Regions from separate parts of the Pseudoalteromonas sp. T1lg65 genome, predicted to be linked through region 1. Evidence: predicted binding sites of a transcription regulator. Region 1 holds the regulator's gene; each other region holds the start of a gene.
What was found. Region 1 encodes MetJ, which represses methionine synthesis genes. Its sites were predicted from a motif close to TAGACGTCTAGACGTCTA; they were not measured.

Region 2: a site for MetJ is predicted at 2,441-2,458, ahead of ACSLBF_RS04405 (methylenetetrahydrofolate reductase). Genes of this name have one in related genera too.
Region 3: a site for MetJ is predicted at 4,525-4,542, ahead of metK (methionine adenosyltransferase). Genes of this name have one in related genera too.

What each region holds. Positions count from the first base shown of each region.
Region 1 covers NZ_CP196837.1:3,656,429-3,664,278, reverse strand. The annotation lists gene ACSLBF_RS16290 (SPOR domain-containing protein) at 1-470, opposite strand, end outside; gene priA (primosomal protein N') at 477-2,648, opposite strand; gene rpmE (50S ribosomal protein L31) at 2,895-3,110, shown strand; gene ACSLBF_RS16275 (malic enzyme-like NAD(P)-binding protein) at 3,987-5,228, shown strand; gene metJ (met regulon transcriptional regulator MetJ) at 5,298-5,618, opposite strand; gene metB (cystathionine gamma-synthase) at 5,896-7,113, shown strand; gene metL (bifunctional aspartate kinase/homoserine dehydrogenase II) at 7,118-7,850, shown strand, end outside.
Region 2 covers NZ_CP196837.1:1,020,789-1,028,638, forward strand. The annotation lists gene folB (dihydroneopterin aldolase) at 1-42, shown strand, start outside; gene folK (2-amino-4-hydroxy-6-hydroxymethyldihydropteridine diphosphokinase) at 47-532, shown strand; gene ACSLBF_RS04400 (undecaprenyl-diphosphate phosphatase) at 532-1,335, shown strand; gene ACSLBF_RS04405 (methylenetetrahydrofolate reductase) at 1,437-2,393, opposite strand; gene ACSLBF_RS04410 (M16 family metallopeptidase) at 2,671-5,541, shown strand; gene ACSLBF_RS04415 (hypothetical protein) at 5,671-5,910, shown strand; partial or broken gene ACSLBF_RS04420 (helix-turn-helix domain-containing protein) at 6,078-6,210, opposite strand; gene ACSLBF_RS04425 (hypothetical protein) at 6,631-6,765, shown strand; gene ACSLBF_RS04430 (MFS transporter) at 6,860-7,850, opposite strand, start outside.
Region 3 covers NZ_CP196837.1:775,978-783,827, reverse strand. The annotation lists gene ACSLBF_RS03300 (methyl-accepting chemotaxis protein) at 1-1,977, shown strand, start outside; gene tkt (transketolase) at 2,111-4,105, opposite strand; gene metK (methionine adenosyltransferase) at 4,644-5,795, shown strand; gene ACSLBF_RS03285 (HDOD domain-containing protein) at 5,837-6,682, opposite strand; gene ACSLBF_RS03280 (CYTH and CHAD domain-containing protein) at 6,827-7,850, opposite strand, start outside.

The sequences.
Region 1 (7,850 bases):
CTCTCCGCTTGGCGTTTCGTATCAAAAGGACCTAATCTAACTCGATACCAAACACCGTTACTGCCTTCTGTTTGCCTGATTTCTGAAATTAACCCAGCAAATGCAATTTTGGCTTTCATTTCTTCCGCTTGTGCATATGTTTTAAAAGAGCCGCATTGCATTTGGTAAGGACCCTTACTTTCTATCTCTTTGACTTCAACTTGAATTTCATGGTTCTTTATTTGTTCTATGAATTCTGGTGGTCGTGGCTTTGGCTTGGCTTTTGGTTGTTCCACTACCTGAGTTGGATGCTTTGCTTGCTCGACTTGTTCAGGATCCGCGTTGGTCTTGATATACCAAAGGCCATAGGCGAATCCGCCTATCAGCACGAGCGCCGCAATAATCGCAAAAACCGGCAGCTGCTTTGCTGGTTTGGTCTTTTGCTGTTTTTTGTTGGTCGGTTTCTTATTGATGTAGTCGTGTTGTGCCATAACTGATTAATAGGTATCCATCGGATCGACATCTATACTCCATTTGACTCTGTTGGCCAGTTCATGCTCACTCATATAGCGAGCCAGCTGTGCCAGATAGTCATGCAGTACAGGGCGTTGTTGTGCATGTATGTGTAACTGATATCTATACTTCCCTGCTATACGTTCAAGTGGTGCAGGGATGGGTCCTAGCAATTGTATACCAGGGTAGGGGGTAGCAGGAACCAAATCCGACAAAAAGCGCAGAACAAAGTTCACATTTGTTGCTTCTGCTCGAATTATCACGAGGTGTGCAAAAGGAGGAAGTAATGCTTCTTCACGTTCTTGCAAGGCATAACGAGCAAAGTCACCATAACCATTATTAATTAGATCTTGTAGTAATGGGTGTTCTGGAAAGTGCGTTTGTAATAACACGGTACCGGCTTCACCTGCCCGGCCTGCTCGACCAGCAACTTGAGTGATCAGTTGTGCCATTTGTTCGGTGGCTCTGAAATCACAAGAATATAAACCCGAATCAACATCTAAGATTATCACCAGGCTCACATCGGCAAAATGATGTCCCTTTGCAAGCATTTGTGTACCAACTAGTATTCTAGCGCCACCTTGATTGATTTCATCCAGCGCAGATTCTAGGCTGCCTTTTTTTCGGGTGGAGTCACGATCAATGCGAGTCAATGGAATGTCGGTAAACTGCTCAGTGAGAAATTGCTCTAATTGCTCAGTACCAACACCATTTGGAATAATTTGGGTGCTGCCACAATCAGGACATTGTTTTGGCACAAAATCTTGTTCGCCACAGTGGTGGCAAACTAAACGGTTCATTGCGCGGTGATAGGTGGCACTCGTCGAGCAGTGCTGACACGTGTTGAGCCAGCCACATTCATGGCACATTAACGTTGGTGCAAACCCTCTGCGATTTAAAAACACCATGACTTGTTTGCCACGATTAAGCGTTTTTTGCATCCAATGGATACTCATTGGCGATAGGCCACATTGTTGCGGTTGACCCTTCATATCCACGAGGTGGAATTGGTTGTCTTGTTGCGTTTGTGCTCGTTTGGTTAAGCTGAGCAATTGGTATTTGTTACTTAATGCTTTTTGTAATGTGTCCAGTGCAGGGGTCGCTGTTCCCAACAATAATGGACATTGTTGCTGATGCGCGCGATACACCGCTAAGTCTCGGGCGTGATACTTCAAACCATCTTGTTGCTTGAAAGAACTATCATGCTCTTCATCAACGATGATCATGCCGAGATGTTTAAACGGCAAAAAAATCGCTGAGCGAGTGCCGATCACCAGTGCGTTGCTGCCTTGCTCTGCTCGCCGCCATGTATGTAGTCGTTCGTTGTCGGTGAGGTTGGAGTGCCATAAATCAATGGGCATGTTTTGAAAGCGCTTTTTGAAGCGGTTAACGGTTTGCGGAGTCAACCCAATTTCAGGGACCAGCACCAGAGCTTGCTTGCCTTGGGCTAAGACATTTTCCAAGCATTGTAGATAGACTTCCGTTTTTCCGCTGCCAGTAACCCCTTCGACTAAAAAAGTACGATATCCCTGTTGCGCATTGACTGCGCTACAAATGGTTGCCTGTTGCTCGTTTAACGTGGGTTTATCACCAAGTGCCAAAGTTTGTTCTGTCCAGTCTTTGTCGTGAACAATGGTTTGCTCTATCAGTGCTTTTTCTTCGAGTGATTTAATGGTTTGAGCCGCAAAGCCCAGCGCTTTTAATTCGCTCAGTTTTATTTCCCCACCATGAGTTAGCTGACTCAGTAAGGCTTGTTGCTTTTTAGAACGTAATGTAGGTAACGTTTTGCCTTTTTCCGTTAGACTAATGGTTGGGATTTGTGTTTTATCAGGGTGTCCACCTTCTCGTAGTACCGCTGGAAGTGCGGTAAAAAAAGTATCGCCAATCGGGTGGCAGTAGTATTGCGCGACAAACTGCAAAAAAGCGATATGTGGTGGCGTTAACACTGGCTGTTTATCTAATACCGAAGAAATTGTTTTTAACTTTTCTGGCGGTACATCGCTATGACTTTTAATCGCCAGTACCAAAGCCGTGCATTTTCTGTTTGCAAACGATACTTGTACGCGCATACCTGGGCGCAGATCACCGATCTCCGATATTAAATAATCAAACGTACGGTGTAGCGGTAGTTTTATTGCTACTTCAAGAATGGGCATAGAAATACGGAACAATTGTCGTAGATGCGGTTAGAATAACGTTGGCACACTGGGAAATAAACCTCTACTTTTGCATACTGAACTGGTCGCAGCCATAAGCTGGTTAAAAAACTGCCAGAGAAAGAGAAATAGTGCTTGTGGATTGAACGGTTAAGTCCTAAAATACGCGTCCACAATTTTTGTATAACTACGTATGGTGCCAGACTTCGGGTTTGGAGAGCGATACGGCCTTAACTAGAGGTTGCTATGAAAGAAGGTATTCACCCTAATTACGAGACGATCACAGCATCGTGCTCATGCGGTAACAAGTTCGAAACTCGTTCAACGCTTTGTAAAGATATTCACCTAGACGTTTGTTCTGCATGCCACCCGTTCTATACTGGTAAGCAGAAGATCCTTGACACAGGTGGCCGTGTAGATCGCTTCAACAAGCGTTTCGGCGCACTTAGCAGCAAGAAGTAATTCTTGTCGTCTAGCAAAAAAAGCACCTTTTGGTGCTTTTTTTGCGCCTGAAATCAGCGTTAAAGCGCGTTTTTCTTTTATTATTTTTTCTCCGTCCCTATTTATTGATAGCTTTTTCCAATAGCTCACTTCATTAAGTGAATTGGTATAATTAGCATTCAAATCAATGGATACTAGATTTCTCCTGCTAGTACCGAGTCAGCAGCTCAACATAGTCTATTAGTTATGTGATTAGAAAAAGCAGAAATGGCAGGTTTTCTTTACTAAAAAATTAGAGTTTTTACTTTATTTTCTTCTTGAATGGTGGCTATTTTTTCAGGTGTTTTGAATGAGAGATTTATGCATCTATAGTGAATTGTAGTAAATAAATTTTTCTGCTCTAAAATTGCTCTTTGGCTATTATTTGTTTTAATAAAGCGCTTAAAGTCAGTAAAAGTAAGTGAAAATTCACTAAAATCGAGTTTTATCAATAATTATCTAAAAGTGGATAAAAATACACCATTAAATACTCAAATTTCACTAGAAATAGACACTTTAAAGAAACTGAAATGTGAAAACTTTGCGTAAAAATTCTGGTAATTTCGACGAAAAATAACAGAATTTGCTTGATGCTGGATCGACCTGATTTTACTTGAATATCTCTTTAAACTCGGTATCGTGTAGCTGCGGTCGATTAACTATGTGCTCAATTAGCAATACGTTTTTAGTATAAGTATGGCAAGGTAGAGTTTACATTGCTCATATAGTTAATCGCACTGTTTGATGCTTAACTGCACCGAGTAGCCCAGTGCTACGTTTATTGCGTCACGGTTACTCATCCAACAATGCGAATGTTACTCACACTCTCACAAAAACATCGTAGGAATAGAACGCGCCATGACCGATTTTCGTCAACAAGCTTTAGATTATCACGCTAAACCCGTTCCAGGTAAAATCAGTGTTGAGCTGACCAAACCCGCCGAAACCGTTAAAGACCTTGCGCTTGCATACAGCCCCGGTGTGGCTGAACCTGTCCGTGAAATTGCTGCCGACCCAACGAATGCATATCGTTACACAGGCAAAGGTAATTTGGTGGCAGTGATCAGTAATGGCACCGCGATTCTTGGTCTGGGGAATCTGGGGCCGTTGGCTTCGAAGCCTGTAATGGAAGGCAAAGCTTTACTGTTTAAACGTTTTGCTGGATTAGACTCTATAGATATCGAAGTTAATCATAATACGACAGAAGATTTCATTAATACGGTAGCAAATATCGCTGATACTTTTGGTGGGATTAACCTAGAAGATATTAAAGCTCCAGAGTGTTTTGAAATTGAACGTGCACTCATCGAGCGCTGTGACGTACCGGTATTCCATGATGATCAACATGGTACCGCTATCGTTACCGCTGCGGGCATGCTAAACGCGCTAGAAATCCAAGGTAAGAGTATTCATGATGCGATCATCGTGTGTCTTGGCGCGGGTGCAGCAGCAATCGCGTGTATGGAACTTCTCATCAAGTGCGGGGCGCAGCGTGAACACATTTATATGCTTGATAGAAAAGGGGTGATCCATACTCGCCGTGACGATTTAAATGAGTACAAAAAACTATTCGCCAACAATACAGACAAGCGCACTTTGCAAGATGTTATTGAAGAAGCAGATGTGTTTGTGGGTGTATCTGGTCCGGACTTGTTGTCGGCAGAAGACTTGAAACTTATGGCAGATAAACCGGTGGTGTTTGCTTGTTCAAACCCGGATCCTGAAATCAGTCCAGAAGTTGCTCATGGTGCTCGTGATGATTTAATTATGGCGACGGGTCGTTCTGATTATCCAAATCAGGTTAACAACGTGTTGTGTTTCCCGTTTATCTTCCGTGGTGCGCTGGATGTGCGCGCGACCGCGATTAACGATGAAATGAAAATCGCGGCGGTCGAGGCGATCCGTAGTATTGCCAAAGAACCGGTACCTGCTGAAGTGCTCAAAGCTGCAGATGTTGAAAGCTTAGAGTTTGGTCCTCATTACATTATTCCAAAACCGATGGATCCAAGGTTGCTACCGCGTATCGCAAGAGCTGTAGCAGAAGCTGCGGTTGACTCTGGTGTGGCCCAAGTCGAAATGCCTGACACTTACATGAGATAAGTAGTCAAAAATCGCGTACCGTTGCTTTGCGGTGTCGCTACGAAAAAAGCCTCAATTGAGGCTTTTTTATTATTCTTCGTTTATTTCTGGAATTTCCAGTCCACGCTCTATCATGATGTTTCTAACCTCTAGCGGGATCTTTTCTGGGTTATCTTTTCGTAAATCTTCATCGCTGGGTAGTGGTTGCCCAGTGAAGGCGTGAAGAAATGCCTCACATAAAAGTTCACTGTTAGTTGCATGACGTAAGTTATTCACTTGACGGCGAGTACGCTCATCAGTGAGTACTTTCAGTACATTGAGTGGTATAGATACGGTGATCTTTTTAACCTGTTCTGCTTTTTTACCGTGCTCTGCGTATGGGTGAATATATTCACCATTCCATTTTGCCATAATTGTGTACTTGCCTCAGTTACATCAATGCCAATATGACTAGGTTCTGACAGGCTGAACTTTACGCAGCTTGGCGTGATTGATAGTTCTCTGCCATAGTTTCAAAAACTCAGTCGTATTAGCATATTAAACGCCTAAAATGGCGAAATTTTATCGGTTTAAAAAAGATAGTCAAATACTAGTTATTTAGCCATTTAGCAGTATAAATGTTTTGACTTCTCTATTTTGTTGAATTAACCTTTTAGACGTCTAAACATCCAATTATCTAGGTGGCCAAATGAGTCAACGCAACAAATCTACAATTGCAGTACGCCACGGCATAGAAGCTGACAAAGCCCACGGTGCAGTAGTGCCCCCTCTTTATTTATCGACCACTTACTCGTTTGCCGATTTTGATACCAAACGAGATTATGACTACGGACGCAGTGGCAATTTCAATAGAGACGTTTTGGCTGAAGCGTTAGCTGAATTAGAAGGCGGTCAGCGGGGAATTATTACCGCAACGGGCATGGCAGCGGTCCATCTAGTTACTCAGTTACTTAATCACGATGATACGCTAGTGATCCCACATGATTGCTATGGTGGTAGTTATCGGTTGTTTACGTCATTAGCAAAACGAGGACTGTTAAAAGTTGAGGTGTTAGATTTAACCGATTCAGCCAGTTTAGAAAAACTCGGTGCTATCAAACCTAAGTTGGTATGGATAGAAACGCCGAGCAATCCAATTTTACGCTTAACGGATATTGAAGCGGTAGTAAAGGCTGCAAAGTCGGTCGGTGCACTTGTTGCGGCTGATAATACTTTCCTATCTCCTGCGCTACAAAATCCTATTTTGTTTGGCGTAGATATTGTGGTGCATTCCACCACCAAATACATTAACGGCCACTCAGATGTTGTTGGTGGCGCGGTGATCACAAAGACTGCTGAGCTGGGCGAGGAGCTTGCTTGGTGGGCAAATAACATTGGGATCACGGGTGCACCTTTTGATAGCTATCTCACGCTTAGAGGCTTAAGAACGTTAAAGGTGAGATTACGCCAGCATCAAGAAAATGCATTACAAATAGCACAATACCTTGAACAGTCACCCTTTGTAAGCCAAGTGTATTACCCCGGTTTAGAATCACATCCTCAACATGAATTAGCCAAAAAGCAACAGTTCGGCTTTGGTGGTATGGTTAGTTTTGATATCAAGGGTGACCTGACTACATCTGCGAAGTTCTTGACTTCTTTAGCTCAATTTTCACTGGCTGAGTCGTTAGGTGGTGTAGAAAGCTTGATTTGTCACCCTGCAACAATGACGCATGCGGGTATGGATGCACAGGCAAGACTAGAAGCCGGAGTCGGTGATACTTTAATCCGAATTTCGGTGGGCATTGAAGACGTGCAGGATTTAATTGCGGACTTAGAGCAGGCATTTACTCAGTTAAATGAGCAACCAGCATCGGATGAAGCAAAAGGCTTTAAATTAACGCCAGCCCACACGGCATTATGGTGATCAAATGGCAAAAGTAGTACATAAATTCGGTGGTTCTAGTTTAAGTTCCGCCACGCGTTATCAAGCAGTTGCAAATATTGTGCTGTCGCAGTGTCAGCCAGGGGATTGTGTGGTCGTTTCCGCAGCGGGAAAAACCACAAACACTTTGGTGAAATTGTGGCAAAGCCATGAGCAATCTGATGTTCGAGCGTTTAATGATATTTTGTTACAGCTGGAGAATCACCAGCGTGAGCTTATAGATGCGTTGTTTCATGGTGATCGACATGCAGAGCTACTTGCTCAGTTACTTAACGAATTACAGACTATTGCTGCCGAGAGTGAAAGCGGTCGATTGCATAATGCCAGTCTACTCGCCCACGGTGAAGTATGGTCAGCACGTGTTTTATCTAATTTCTTGCAGCAGCAAGGAGTGGCTTCTAGAGCGCTAGACGCGAGGAAGTTATTTACGTTAAATGATGGAACGTTATTGCATGCACAAAATCGAGAAGCCTGTCATGGCGCTGTCACCACTGACGAGATCCATGTAGTTACGGGGTTTATCGCTGCTGATAATCAAGGTGTAACGGTAACGTTGGGCCGTAATGGCAGTGACTACAGTGCGACTTTGCTGGCCAGCTACCTGGATGCAAGCCAAGTGGCAATTTGGACCGATACACAAGGTGTATTCAGCACCGATCCGCGAAAAGTAGCAAATGCGATTAAATATTCCAAGGTATGTAGGGGGCAAGCGGAACTCC
Region 2 (7,850 bases), 1.3 Mb from region 1:
TTGGCGCAAACAGTTGGCGTTGAAATTGTGAGAAAGAAGTAACGATATGGCACAAATTTACATCAGCTTAGGCACAAATATCGATAAGCAACACAATTTGCGAAGCGGATTGCTTAGTCTAATTGAACACTTTCCTAACTACTCTCACTCTAGTGTTTTTGAGAGCGAATCAGTGGGCTTTGAAGGTAATAACTTTTATAACTCGGTATTTGCCGCGCAAACAGAACTGTCTTTGGAAGCTGTGTGCAAGCTTTTAAAAGCAATTGAGTACCAACATGGTAGACGCAGTGATGAGAAAAAATTTAGCCCGAGGACTTTGGATTTAGATTTACTTTTTTACGACCAGGTAGTTTGCAATTCACCGGCACAGTTACCACGTGACGAAATAACCAAAAATGCGTTTGTGTTGCAACCTTTAGCTGAAATAGCACCAAACTTTATTCACCCGGTTGTTAATTTGCCAGTTGTTGATATTTGGCGAGCTTACGAAAACCCTTCACAAAAACTATGGAAAGTGGAGTTCTCTCTGTAATGAGTTTTATTGAAATAATTATTTTGTCCTTGATCCAAGGGCTTTCTGAGTTTCTACCCATTTCGAGCTCTGCCCATTTGTTATTGCCATCACAAGTATTAGGGTGGCAGGACCAAGGTTTGGCATTTGATGTTGCGGTGCATGTCGGTACTTTACTTGCCGTTGTGATTTACTTTAGACAAGATATCGTCGTGTTATTGGGTGCTTGGTTTAAATCTTTTGGCAAGGGCGAAGCCACGAAAGAAAGCCAGCTCACTTGGTGTCTTGTTGTTGCAACGATCCCATTTGTGTTGTTGGGACCAGTGTTAAAAGACATAGTGCAGCTTTACTTGCGAAATGCATGGGTCATTGCAACTACTACCGTATTGTTTGGGTTATTGTTGTGGTACGCGGATGTGAAAGCCAAACAAGTAAAAGACGTATTTGGACTTAATTGGAAAAGTGCATTAATTTTGGGGCTGGCGCAAATCACCGCGGTGATACCGGGGACTTCTCGCTCTGGAATAACCATCACTGCTGGGTTAATGTTAGGGTTAGACAAGAAAAGTGCTGCGCGATTTTCGTTTTTAATGGCAATCCCCGTTATCTCAATGATGGGCTTGTACTACACTCTAGAACTCGCGATGGGAGATGAACTGGTGGATTGGCAGGCATTGCTGACGGGGGCTGCGTTGTCTTTTGTCTCCGCTTATGCCTGTATTTTCTTTTTCCTAAAAGTGATTGAACGGATGGGGATGATGCCGTTCGTGATCTATCGCCTGATCTTAGGTGGCGCGCTGTTTGCGTACTTGGCCTACAGTTAATTAAACAAAGCTTAGGTTATGCGGCGTATTTCAGCATGCTGACTTAAGTTAAAGAAGCCAGCGACTAAGCTGGCTTTATTTATGGCAATTTTCAAGTTTGATTAGGCTATTTGCTTTTCTGCTAAGCTCAGTTCCATGGTTGCTTTGAGCAATCGGTACAAATTGATAGATGCGTCTATTTCTTCTTTACGGTTGGTTAAGCTTTCAATATTTAGTCCTAATGGGACGTCCAGCTGGGCACAGCTTTTTAATATCTGATCAAGGCTTTCTTTACAAATACGAATAGACTCACGTAAGCTGTTTTGTGCGTCTAAAATTCTCCACTTTGTGGCTTCTGGCACTGAGATGCCTAACCATTCCATAAACTGCAAAGTTTTTTCTCCACCACAAGGTGTGAAAGTAAGAATGATACGTTTAGGTTGAATGCCTTGCTGTTTACAGGTCCGTGCATAACTCGTGATTAAGTCTATCGTTGCCTGAGCATTATAGACCGCTTGGGAGATAAAGAACTCACAGCCTTGTGCTGTTTTACCCATCAGCCTTTGATGCTCATTGCCTTTACTCGCATGTCTTTCGGCAATGGTGACGCCACCTAAAAAGTAGTCCTCATGATGCTGCTGTAAAACCTCGTAGGCGTCGTTTAATGCCAGCTTTACTTCCCCATTGGATGAGGGACTGCCAACAAGTACTAGGTTATTCAAGTTGTATTCTTTTTTAGTATCGCTAAGCCACGTAGAAAACTCGTCACGGTTACGTTGTGCCACACTTTTATAGGTGATCACATCAAGATGTGAGATATCACGAATAAGCTGACTGTACTCGCAGGGATCTACCGTGTGCTTAAAGGGAAATGGGCGAGGCACCGAAGTACGACTGCTCTCATCTTGAATGTCATAAATCACGACACCGTCATATTCAATTTGATGTAAACGGTCCAATAACTTGGTTGCGATTGCCGTTAGCTTTTCCGGATCGGTGTCCAGCTTAGGTGGTGTTGTACCAATTAAATATACCCCTTGGTTCGGGTCAACGATTTTCTCTTGAAGCGTTAAAGCCATGTTCCTCATTCCCAACAGCCAACTTTGATTTCTGGTGGTAACTATAGCAGCCATTTAGACGTCTAGATAGTTGTTTTTAACTGAAAGATCTTCAAGGACTATGAGTTTTATTCAAGTTGTGGTGGTTTTTAATGAGTATTGAACATAAGGTGTTTAACTGGATTTTTAGATTTTTCGTCCCGAATTGTAGTGATTGCTGCTCGCTTTGGGCATAATCAAAACGTAAATTCGATGATGTAATGTCATCAGGAATATAGAATTTTAATTGGGAACAATAATGAAACTTAAATTACTCGCAACCAGTATTGCAGTCTCTTTCGCGTTAGGGGGCTGTGCAGCTACAGAATCAAATCACTCTACGGCAGTGCCAGCCGTAGCTGAGCAAACGAACAAAGTTTTTGCCCAAGACTACGTACTAGAAGAACTAGATAACGGTCTTAGAGTCATGGTGGTGAAAACCAATTACCCTGATGTTGTTTCACTACAAATTCCAGTGTCGGTGGGTTCAAGAAACGAAGTTGAGGAAGGAAAAACTGGCTTTGCACACTTTTTTGAGCACATGATGTTTAAAGGGTCAGAGAAATATCCGCAAGATGTCTACTCGGACATTTTGAAAAACTCAGGTGTTGATAACCGTGCTTATACTATCAATGACTACACCAATTACCATTTAAATTTCTCAAAACAGCACCTTGATAAAGTATTAGAAATTGAAGCTGATATCTTTCAAAATCTTACATACAGTGAAGAGCAGTTCCGAACCGAAGCGCTAACGGTTAAAGGTGAGTATTTAAAGAATAACGCAAGCCCAATTCGCAAATTGCTTGCCGCGGCTAGAAAAGAAGCGTTTGAGAAGCACACTTACAAACACACTACCATGGGATTCTTTAAAGATATCGAAGCCATGCCTGATCAGAGCGAATACGGTAAGTTGTTTTTTGAACGCTTTTACAAGCCAGAATATGTTTCTTTGGTGATTGTCGGTGATGTTGACCCTAAAGCCACCATGGAAATGGTTAAAAAGCATTGGGGTGGATGGAAGAAAGGGGATTATAAAGCGGATATTCCTGTTGAGCCTAAGCAGCAAGAACCGAAATATGTACATGAGGAATTTGAAGGGTTACCAGGTCATTGGCTACTAGTATCTTACAAAGGCACAGCGTGGCAGCCACAGAAAAAAGACAGAGCGGCACTGGATTTAATCTCACAGCTATATTTTTCATCTAACTCTGAGCTTTATCAAGAGTTAGTGGTTGATAAACAGATCGCCAGCCAAATGTTTACCTATAACCCAGAGACCAAAGATCCAGGGCTATTACATGTATTTGTGAAAGTGGAAAATGAAGCAGACCTTGTGACGGTTCGTGATGCTATCAACCATACCTATGCAAAAGCGCGTACTGAATTGGTTGATGCTGATAAACTTGCGGCGCTTAAATCTAACATGAAGTACAGTTTTGTGAATGGTCTAGATTCTTCTCAAGCGATCGCTTCCACGCTTGCCAGCTACATGCATTTTGAGCGTGACCCTGAGGTGATTAACCAGCTTTATGCTAGTTTCGATAAAATCACAGCCGAAGATATTCGCGATATCGCAAATAAATATTTTGTTGATAGTAGCAGAACAACAGTGACTTTATCTGCATTGGATTCCGTGGCAGGGTTTGATCAAGAAGTTGATTTAAACGGTTTAGTTGCGGATATGAATAAGCCCAAAAAACGTTTTTTCAACGTGTTAGACAACAGCAATGATTCACCATTGGTTGACGTCAACTTCTTGTTTTATACCGGTGCCGCAGCTGATCCTGAAGGTAAAAAGGGTGTTGCAGCATTGACAGCAGCGATGATAGCCAATGGTGGCAGTGAAAATAAAGCCTACAAGGAAATTCAAAAAGCACTTTATCCAATTGCTGGTAGCTTCGGTTATCAAATCGATAAAGAAATGATCTCTTTTAGAGGTCGAGTCCATAAAGATAATGCTGATAAATGGTATGCATTGGTTGGTGAGCAACTGTTAAATCCTGGCTTTAGGGAAGACGACTTTAAACGCCTTAAAAAAGAGCTTATTGATGGTATTAAATCTGGATTGAGATCTTCTAATGATGAAGAGCTTGGGAAAGAGGTGCTTTACCATGAGTTGTATCAAGGTCACCCTTATGAAAGTTATAACTTTGGTGATTTGTCTGATCTTGAAGCGTTGACGATTGAAGATGTTAAGGCTTTTTATCAATCTCAATTTACACAAGCGAAGCTGAATGTCGGTATCACAGGTGCTCTTGATGATAAACTTAAACAGCAAATCTTTGCTGATTTAGCGACCTTACCTAAGGGCGATGAGTCGAGACTGAATGTACCTGACGCTCCTAAGTTAACGGGGTTACACGCAACGATTGTTGAGAAAAGTGCCAAGTCTACGGCGGTATCTTTTGGCTTCCCAATCGATACGATTCGTAGCGATAAAGACTGGGCTGCGCTGTGGTTAGTGCGTTCTTATTTTGGTGAGCATAGAAGTTCGAATAGCCATTTATATCAACGTATCCGCCAGGTGCGTGGTATGAACTATGGTGACTATGCGTATATCGAATATTTCCCTCGCGGTAGTTTCCAGACCAAACCAGATGCAAACTTGGGTCGTAGTGAGCAAATTTTCCAAGTTTGGTTGCGGCCACTACGCTCGAACAATGATGCACATTTTGCTACACGTGTAGCGCAGTTTGAGCTAGAAAAGTTAATCAAAGAAGGCATGAGCAAAGAGAGTTTTGAAGCGACCCGTAACTTCTTGACCAACTTTGTGCCTCAATTAGTTGCTAGCCAAGATCGCCAGTTAGGCTATGCATTAGACAGTCAGTTCTATAATACGGATAGTTTTGTAGAGTACGTGAGAAAGCAACTGGCTTCGTTAACTGTCGAAGATGTGAATCGCGTAATTAGAGAAAATCTACAAACCGATAATATTCATTATGTGTTTATCACTGGTGATGGCAAAGATATGGCAGACAGACTTACAAATGAAAAAGTCTCGCCAATGGTTTATAACACCGAAAAGCCAGAAGAGTTAGTAAACGAAGACACCTTAATTTCTACTTATCCGCTTAATATTCCAAAATCAAATGTTAAAGTGGTTGATGTGGAAAAGCTATTTAAGTAACTGTTTAATCAGTATTTATCAACAATGGGAGGGCTTGGCTCTCCCATTTTATTTTAAGTTGTATTTTTATTTGATTTTTGTTTTGCTTTTGTTTTATATTTGTTTTGGTTTTTATAAGGAGAATAAACAATGAAATTAAAAATAAATAAAAAAAGCTTAAAAGATTTGAGTAACAGTAAATTACTACCACAACAAATGACACCGAATGTAGGTGGCGCGTATTTTGGAGATGCGAAGACAAGAGGTACCACCTGTGATAGAGACTGTACAACAGTTGCTTGTGGGACAGATGTGTATTATGGCTGTGTAACTAATAGCTTTTGTTACAGTGGTACTCAATTTAGAGGGTGCCACGATCCAAGGATTTAATTAATAAATCCCGAATTCAACTTCGAAGTACGACACTCTCTAACATCAAGCGGCCATTGCAAATTCTTTAAATATAACTGCTGGCTGCTTGAACCCTAAACACTTTCTTGGGCGGTTATTTATTCTTGACTGAGCATTCTGAGGACAATAATCCCCATGTATTCGATTTCTTTTTAACTCACGATACACCGTTGCGCAGTGGCACTGCAGTTTTTTGGCAATCTCAGAAATTGAAATTCCCAGTTCCAAAAGGGTAGAAATCTGGTATCTTCTCCTCTCGGTCAACTGCTGATAACTCATATGTAGTATTGCTTGTTTCTTTGGCGAGAAAAGCGTACCACTTTTGGCTGTTGGCTTCCTCTTCTACACCTTTCTATGAGTGTTGCACTTATTATCTGAAATCAGGATTATTATTTGTATTTTAATTTTTCTACGGGGTATGTGGGAAATAACCATTTTGAAAGTTAGTCCTCTCATATCCTTTCTATATATAAAAAGCGATCCAATAGTAAAATTCCCAATTCATACTCGCCGCTGAGCCAGTTTCGACTAAATGTTGGTTGGCTGATTCGGTAATGTCAGGTGAAAGCTTTTCTTACTAGGTTTATCATTATAAATAAATTATCTAATTTGATTTCAGGAAAGGTTTCCCTATATTTAAATTGGTTTTGAAAAAGGTGTGTTTATAATTTATCTTGAAATAAAAAAAGCTTAAAAGGTTTGAAAAGTAATAATGCATTGCCACAAAAAATGACACCGAATTTAGGTGGTGTCGGTGCACACCTTTCTGGCGGTGATTACCTTGGTATGCTGCAACAAACGATGCTGGTTGTCCGTCACAGCTACCATCCCTAAGTCGTCAATTTACTTTTTGTCCAATTCCTCAGTAATTGGTAAAAGTGACGTTAGATAAGCCCCATTTTTAATCAGGGGCTTATCTTGTATCAGACTATACAGGTTCCTTTTCTGGTTTTTCCTCTTTAATAATATCGGCTTCTTCGTCATATTCATCTTCAACAACCAACAACTGCTCTTGTGCTGTTTGTTCTTCAATCCTTGGGTCAAGTGCTGCTGCCAGTGGTGAACTAGTTATATCTGAAGTACCAGCGATGTAGTCGCTAGGCTCAGGCTGTTCAGCTTTTTGTTTAGCGTTAATTCTGGTTAAGATTAAAAACATAAAAATGGTTAACACAGAAATAGATGCATACAAAGCTTGGTGACCAAATATCTCCATGAATTGGGCAATAACGGCTGAACCCAAGCTCGCACCAGCACCAAAAGCCACTAATAGTGCACTGGATACACCGACTCGGTCTCCATCTTCGACACGAGAATTAGCTAATGCCGAGGAAAGTGGGTATAAGGTAAAAGCGAAAATGCCGAACAAGAATGTCAACACGAAACTTAATGGCTGGCTTATTGGGAAAATAAACAAAAATAATGAAATGATGCCTATTGCAATGGCATTAGTACGTAACAGTATGCTTCTACGTACTTTGTCGGAGATAACCCCCATCGGCCATTGTGCCAACAGACCTGCAAATATCGTTGCAGACATGTACAGCGCAATTTGTTCTGCATCGAATCCTGACAGACTGGCAAAAGTTGGGGCTAACCCATAAAAGCTGCCGTTGATGATCCCAGCAAACAGTACTGCGGTGAGTGATTGTGGTACTTTTTTGACATAACTGAGAATACTCACTTGAATCGGCTTTAGTGGTTTGGGGTGAATACGACGCGTGATCGAAATGGGCACTATCCCAATAGACAGCGCAATACAAATCAAAAATAGTGGTGCGTAACCAAGCTCTGGAAAGTGAGATAAAGTTAATTGACCCGTTACCATGCCTAAGTAGGAAGTCAGCATGTAAAAAGAAAATACTCGCCCTCGTTGTTCGGGGGCTGCTTGTTCATTGAGCCAGCTCTCTAACACCATATAG
Region 3 (7,850 bases), 1.1 Mb from region 1:
ATTACCATCACATTGTTGCTCCTTCTTATCGGCGGTAATTCATTGCTGAGAATTGCCAACATTGACAATTCAACACAGCAGGTGAATAACCTGTCTCTGCCCGCTCTGGTCAAAAGTTCAGCATTACAAGTTGAATTCACACTCATGAGTAAAATGGCTCAAGGCAGTTTTTACGCAACCAGCGAAAATGAGCTTGCCGCTTTAAAAAGCCAATTTGGTGAACGACAAAAGATCTTCGACAAAACATATTCAGAGTTACAAGCGGTCGTAGCGAACAACAGCAAGCTTACATCCAGCAGCAAACAAGTTGGTAATAGCTATACCGCATTCGTCAAATCGATGAACGCGTTAGCAAAAGACAAAGCGCTAGAACTACAGTTAAAAGATAAATTAAAAGAACAATTATCTGAGCTAGATATGGCAGCAGAAGATGCCACTATGGTCACTGTCGATATCATAGATCTAGACGGGTTAGAAGAAGATAACAACCGTGCTTTTCAAGCCGCAAACAATCTTGAAAACAGCTTTTCTTCAATTGTGACAAGTAGCAGCGATATGCTGACTGTAACTGACGTCAATACCCTTGAGATCATTCGTAATGATCAAAAGTTTGTACTAGAAGAACTAGATAGAAATATATCGTTGACGAAAGATGCTGTACAAATTTTAAATGAAGATTTGTATGTTGATTTAGAGAACTACTACATCACGCTAAAAAATATCGTAACTGGTCCGAATAGCATTGCAGAAAACCAAAAGAATTTACTGCGGGCCACAGCGCAAACAAGAAAGGAACTATCGGATACAGAAAAAGCAACCAAAGACGCGCTTGCACAGCTTGATGAACTCCTCAACGAAGCAAGTCAGGTCGCATTTAATCTGCAAGAAGGCGTACGCGATGATGTATCTACCGCAAACCTATGGACTTGGGTCGGTATGATAGTAGCTGCATGTTTGGCTATTTTAGTTGCCTACATGACCGTAAGCCGGATCACCAAACCGCTAGCAGAGGTCAACAGAGTACTCAATATTGTCGCCCGAGGCGATATGACGCAAAAGCTAGATGACAGTGCAAGAGACGAATTTGGAGAGCTGTCGAAAAGCTGCAATACCTTAATCGTTAGCCTTAGAGAGTTAATAACCGGTATTGTGTCACGCTCAACTCAACTTGCGGCTGCTTCAGAGCAAACCTCTGCGATTACCAATGAGTCAAGCCAAGCCATCAAGAGTCAACAGGCCCAAGTTGAGCAAGCTGCAACGGCAACAACAGAGATGAGCAGCACAGCTCATGGGGTTAGCAATAGCGCCCATCAAGCACTACAAGAAATTAAAAACGCTGATAAAGAAGCCGAACGTGTTAAAGGTATTTCTCACGATAATAAACACACTATTGAGCAACTCGCGCGTGAGGTTGATGAAGCCTCAAGTGTAATCAACAAGCTGCATCAAGACAGTGCTTCAATCGGCGGTATCTTGGACGTGATCAGAGGCATTGCAGAGCAAACCAATCTCTTGGCGCTAAACGCAGCTATTGAAGCTGCACGTGCAGGTGAACAAGGTCGAGGCTTTGCGGTAGTAGCCGATGAAGTTCGTTCATTGGCGAGTAAGACTCAAGAATCAACACAAGAAATTCAGGCTATGATCCAATCGTTGCAAGCTGGGGCTGAAGAAGCGGTAAATGCTATGTCGAAGGGCAAACAACAGGCTGAGTCTTGTGTGACAAAAAGTGACCTTGCCAATGCGGCCCTAAACTCGATCACTGATGCGGTGTCTCAAGCGCACGACGTCAGTGAAGAAATTGCTAACGCTGCAAACGAACAGCAACAAGTAGCGCAAGAGATCAGCGAACGATTGGAGTCAATCGTAGCTATCGCAGAGCAAACCGCAGAAGGGGCGACGCAAACTTCAATTTCGAGCTCAGAAGTCGCGAAACTTGCTGAAGAACTGAGATTATCAGTAGAGCAGTTTAAGGTATAACTTGTTATGTAACCTCAACGGCGGATAAGCAAATTTGCTCAATAATGCTTTTTTATACCAATGCAAGGTTGAGGTTATGTAGGAAATAAAAAACCACGCTGATGCGTGGTTTTTTCTGGGCTTTGCTTGCCAATTAAGCGAACAAAGCTTTGGCTTTTTCTACCACATTTTCAACGGTAAAGCCGAATAGTTTGAATAGTTCACCTGCAGGTGCTGATTCGCCGAATGTCTTCATACCAACAATCGCGCCATTCAAGCCAACATATTTGTACCAGAAGTCTTCAATACCCGCTTCAATAGCTACACGACGAGTCACAGCACTTGGTAAGACACTTTCTTTGTACTCTGCCGACTGAGCATCAAAGACATCTGTTGAAGGCATTGAAACCACACGTACTTGTTTGCCTTCTGAGCGTAACTGCTGAGCAGCTTCAACAGCGAGTTGCACTTCTGAACCTGTCGCAATCAAAATAACTTCAGGGGTGCCGTCACAAGAAAGTACGTAACCACCTTTCTTAATCGCAGCAACTTGCTCAGTGGTGCGAGCTTGCTGTTCTAAGCCTTGGCGGGTGAATACTAATGCGGTTGGACCGTCTTGACGTTCAACCGCTTGCTGCCATGAAACCGCTGACTCTACCTGATCACAAGGACGCCAAGTGACCATATTTGGTGTTAGACGTAAATTTGCGATTTGTTCAACTGGCTGGTGAGTTGGACCATCTTCACCTAGGCCAATAGAATCATGTGTATAAACAAAGATACTTCTTTGCTTCATTAGAGCAGCCATACGTACCGCATTACGCGCATACTCCATAAACATCAAGAATGTTGCACCGTAAGGAATAAATCCTTTATGTAGCGCGATACCATTCATAATGGCTGACATACCAAATTCACGTACACCGTAGAAAATGTAGTTTCCTGATGCATCTTCTGCTGTTAAACCTTTAGATTGATCCCAAAGCGTTAAATTTGAACCAGCCAAATCCGCAGAACCACCCATAAATTCAGGCAGGATAGGACCATAGGCATTTAACGCATTTTGCGAAGCTTTACGCGTTGCCGGATTAGCTGGGTTCGCCTGCAAATCAGCAATGTAGGCTTCTGTTTTCTCGCTCCAATCGGCTGGTAAGTCACCTTTCATACGACGTTCAAATTCAGCAGCAAGCTCAGGGTATTGAGTTTGGTATTCAGTGAATTTAACCAACCACTCACTTTGTTGCTGTTGACCGCGCGCTGTTGCATCCCACTTAGCATAAACATCTTCTGGGATTTCAAACGCCGGATGAGACCAACCTAAGAACTCACGTGCAGCTAGGATTTCTTCATCACCTAGTGGCGCACCGTGACAGTCGTGACTACCTGACTTATTCGGTGAGCCATAACCGATCACCGTTTTACAACAAATAAGTGTGGGTTTTGACGTTTCTGCTTGCGCAGCTTCAATCGCCGCTTTGACCGCATCGCTATCATGACCATCAACATCCGCGATCACATGCCAGCCGTACGATTCGAAACGCTTAGGAGTATCGTCGCTGAACCAACCTTCTACTTCACCATCAATTGAGATGCCATTGTCATCCCAAAACGCAATAAGCTTACCCAATCCTAAAGTACCAGCTAATGAACAGGCTTCATGAGAAATACCTTCCATTAAACAACCATCACCAAGGAACGTATAAGTAAAGTGGTTTACGATATCGAATTCATCACGGTTAAACTGAGCCGCCAATGCTTTTTCGGCAATTGCCATACCAACCGCATTGGTAATACCTTGACCTAATGGGCCTGTCGTTGTTTCGATACCTGGTGCATAACCGTACTCTGGATGTCCTGGTGTCTTCGAATGTAACTGACGGAAGTTTTTCAAATCATCAATTGATAGGTCATAGCCGCTCAGATGTAGCAGAGAATAAATCAGCATCGAACCATGGCCATTGGACAGAATAAATCGGTCTCTGTCGTACCAATCCGGGTTATTTGGATTGTGCTTTAAAAAGTCGCGCCAAAGTACTTCAGCGATGTCAGCCATGCCCATAGGGGCTCCAGGGTGACCAGACTTGGCCTTTTGTACTGCGTCCATTGAAAGAACGCGAATTGCGTTAGCAAGTTCTTTGCGAGATGGCATGAATTCTCCTACCTTAAATAGTGTTTCGCGGGTATTGATACATGTGTTATCTGCCCCATTTTTACTTTTTAGACGGCCAACTGCAACGATAAACCCAAAAAAATGCAAGATTCATTTAGGGCCTGTTGTGTTTTGCTGTTTGATTTTCGTTCCCCTTAGTGGGTTTTGATCGCGGCGCTCGACTTGTAGCCTAGTAATCTAAGCAAAAGTTGAGCAACAATGAACAAAGCGCACTAAGGGGAACCCGAAGGGCTGCGCTAGATTGGCATTAATACTGAGTTATTGCCTAGCTCACATAGAATTACTATGCCAGGCAGGGTTTGCCTCGTGCTAATGACAATCAAACTGCAGCGAAAACAAACTTGAAAGCTCAACAGGCCCTAGGCTTTATCTGGCTAGTAAAATAGTTTGAACTATTTTGGACGTCTAGGCGTAAAATAGCTGGTCAAAAGCATTGCTTTTTGGTTAGAATACGTCCCTTATTTTTTCGCGCTGTTCCTGATGTTTGTGAAGCGCAATATTTGTGAGCATTATTACAATGGCAAAACACTTATTTACTTCTGAATCTGTTTCTGAAGGTCACCCGGATAAAATCGCCGATCAGATCTCTGATGCGGTACTGGATGCGATCCTTGAGCAAGATCCAAAAGCACGTGTTGCGTGTGAAACCTACGTAAAAACCGGCATGGTAATGGTTGGTGGTGAAGTTACAACCAGTGCTTGGGTTGATATTGAAGAGTTAACTCGTAAAACGGTTCGCGAGATCGGTTACACTCATTCAGACATGGGTTTCGATGCTGACTCTTGCGCTATCTTAAATACCATTGGTAAACAGTCTCCTGACATCAACCAAGGTGTTGACCGTGCGCGCCCTGAAGAACAAGGTGCTGGTGACCAAGGCCTAATGTTTGGTTATGCATGTAATGAAACTGATGTTTTAATGCCTGCACCTATCACCTACTCACACCGTCTTGTACAACGTCAAGCGCAAGTGCGTAAAGATGGCACGCTACCGTGGTTACGTCCTGATGCAAAGTCTCAGGTTACATTTGCCTACGAAAACGGCAAGCCTGTTGGTATTGATGCTGTGGTACTTTCAACTCAGCACTGTGACACAATTTCACAAGATGACCTAGTTGAAGCGGTAATGGAAACTATCATCAAGCCAACATTACCTGCAGAGCTTATCACTGAAGCGACTAAATTCTTCATTAACCCAACTGGCCGTTTTGTAATTGGTGGTCCAATGGGTGACTGTGGTCTTACAGGTCGTAAAATCATCGTAGACACCTACGGTGGTATGGCTCGTCACGGTGGTGGTGCGTTCTCTGGTAAAGATCCATCAAAAGTTGACCGTTCAGCAGCTTACGCAGCGCGCTATGTTGCGAAAAACATTGTTGCTGCTGGTCTTGCTGACAAGTGTGAAATCCAAGTTTCTTACGCTATTGGTGTTGCAGAACCAACCTCTATCAGCGTTGAGACTTTCGGCACAGGTAAGCTAGACGAAACACGCTTAATCGAGCTAATTCGCGAGCACTTCGATCTACGTCCTTATGGTCTAATCACTATGCTTGACCTAGAGCGTCCTATTTATCAGCCTACAGCGGCATACGGCCACTTTGGTCGTAACGAGTTCCCTTGGGAAGCAACTGATAAAGCGGAAGCGCTACGCGCATCAGCAGGCTTATAATTAGCCACACTGATTTGAAAAAAGGCTCTACGGAGCCTTTTTTAGTGGATAAATAGCTCTTCTGCGTCTTCTTTTAGATCTGTGTATTGATCGTCATCTAAATTCAGCACCACGAATACTTTATCTTTAAACACGTGCCAATCGGCAGCACTACGAAAATGTTTCGCTTCAAAACATAAGTTTTCGGCTAATTTAAGCGCAGCAAACGTTTGTAACTCAGCTTCATCTCGCTTCTCATCCAAAAATGTCACATCATGATGGCGTAAAATCATTTGGCAAATTGCTTTGGGCAAGTGCCATGAGGACGCAAGAAAGTAACCAACAATCATGTGGTTAGCTGGATACTTTTGTTTTTCGTAATGTGCTAAGTTATTCTCAGGACGGGCAATTGCTGCTTGCAGCACTTCTCCATAATCCGAGTACTTCACTGCCATTGCTGGGATCCCCGCATCGTGAAATAGACCCAATAATTGTAAATTTTCAACTGGCACACTGCTTTTTAGATGCTGTCCTATCACCATCGCGACCTGAGAAATATCGGCAGCATTATCCCAAAATTGTTGTAAAGGAATACTGCATTGCGCTTGTTGGAAGGCATTTTCTAACAGATATCCGGTAACCAGTTGAGTGATACAATTGACCCCCAAAAACATCACCGCCTGACGTATATCGGTAATGGTTCTAGCCAACCCGTAAGCTGGGGAATTAATCACTTTCAATACTGCAGCCGATGCACCTACATCTTCAGCAACAATCGCAGCGACCTTAGCAAGATCTGGTTCGGCTTGATGCAACTCATTCTGAAGCTGTTGGAGGATATGAGGTTTGGTGGGTAGATTAAATCCGCCTTTCAAATCTTTAAGCACTTTATCGTCAATATCTATCATTACGAAACCTCTTTCACAATCTAGAAAAAGTGTAGTAGATATTTGCTTATCAAGCGTATAGGAGAAAGACAGAAACTGAAACGCCAAACTGATTCAAAGCGAGAGAGTAAAATGCGCCTCACTGCGATGAGGCGCCGACAAAATTTATCGCCAATAAGGCTCGCTGTTAAAGGACGATTCGCGACTTTGCTCCATCGCAGAAACCAAGAAGTCGGACTTTTGCTTTAACCACAGCTGCACTTCGTCAAATTCTCCACCTTCTTGGGACTGACACAACTGATGCAAATAGGATAGCGTTTCTAACTCGTAGATACCGTAGGTGATATCAATCCAAGGCATTCTAAACGCTTTGCGCGCTTCTTTATCGTATAGTGACCCAAGACAGTTGCCACTCAGTAAGGTGTTTTCTAGACGATGCCTGATTTGGATATAGTCTTGCTCGGACATACTACTGTCTTGTGGCAACAGATTTTTTAGCTCGTACCAATCTTTGTTAAACAACCTTGCTGCTATTTCTGTGACTGGTGACTCTGCCGCCGTGAGTGCTTTTTGGTCCCAGTTTTTCCGCCATGCTTTGTCAACTAACCAACGAGTCAACGACAAAATCAGGCGGTTATAGCGAGTACAATGGAACAAATCCTCGATGTCAGTCGGCGAAGGTTGCACGTCGGTTAAATCATCAATGACTTGCATTAATTCAGGAAACTGGGTGATTTTTTTATAATAGGCGTGACGCTTGGAGGTGTATGTTTTTAGATGAATGGCATTTTCGACCCAAGCCAATTCCGACAACAGCCATTTTAATTCATTACGGATATGTTCCGTCGAAGACTTATCAACGATCTCATCAAATAACCAAAATGCATGACGAATAAGTGTCACACCATCAATAACGCGTTTTAGGGTTTTTAAACTGGCTTTGTTGAAATAGCATTGCTCATGTTTTTGTACAAATTGAATACCATAACTTACCGTGGCGATTAACGCCTGCTCTTGTGTTGCATCATGCTCAAGTGGAACAAAGCCAATAAACTTATTTGACTTCAACGGCGAATCATCGGCTAACCGATAGCCTCTTGCCGCCTTTGAATATAAACCCAGACGCATACCAGCTTGCTTAATCAGATGATCAGCAAGGGAAAATAAGTCTTCCCTATCCCCTTCAATA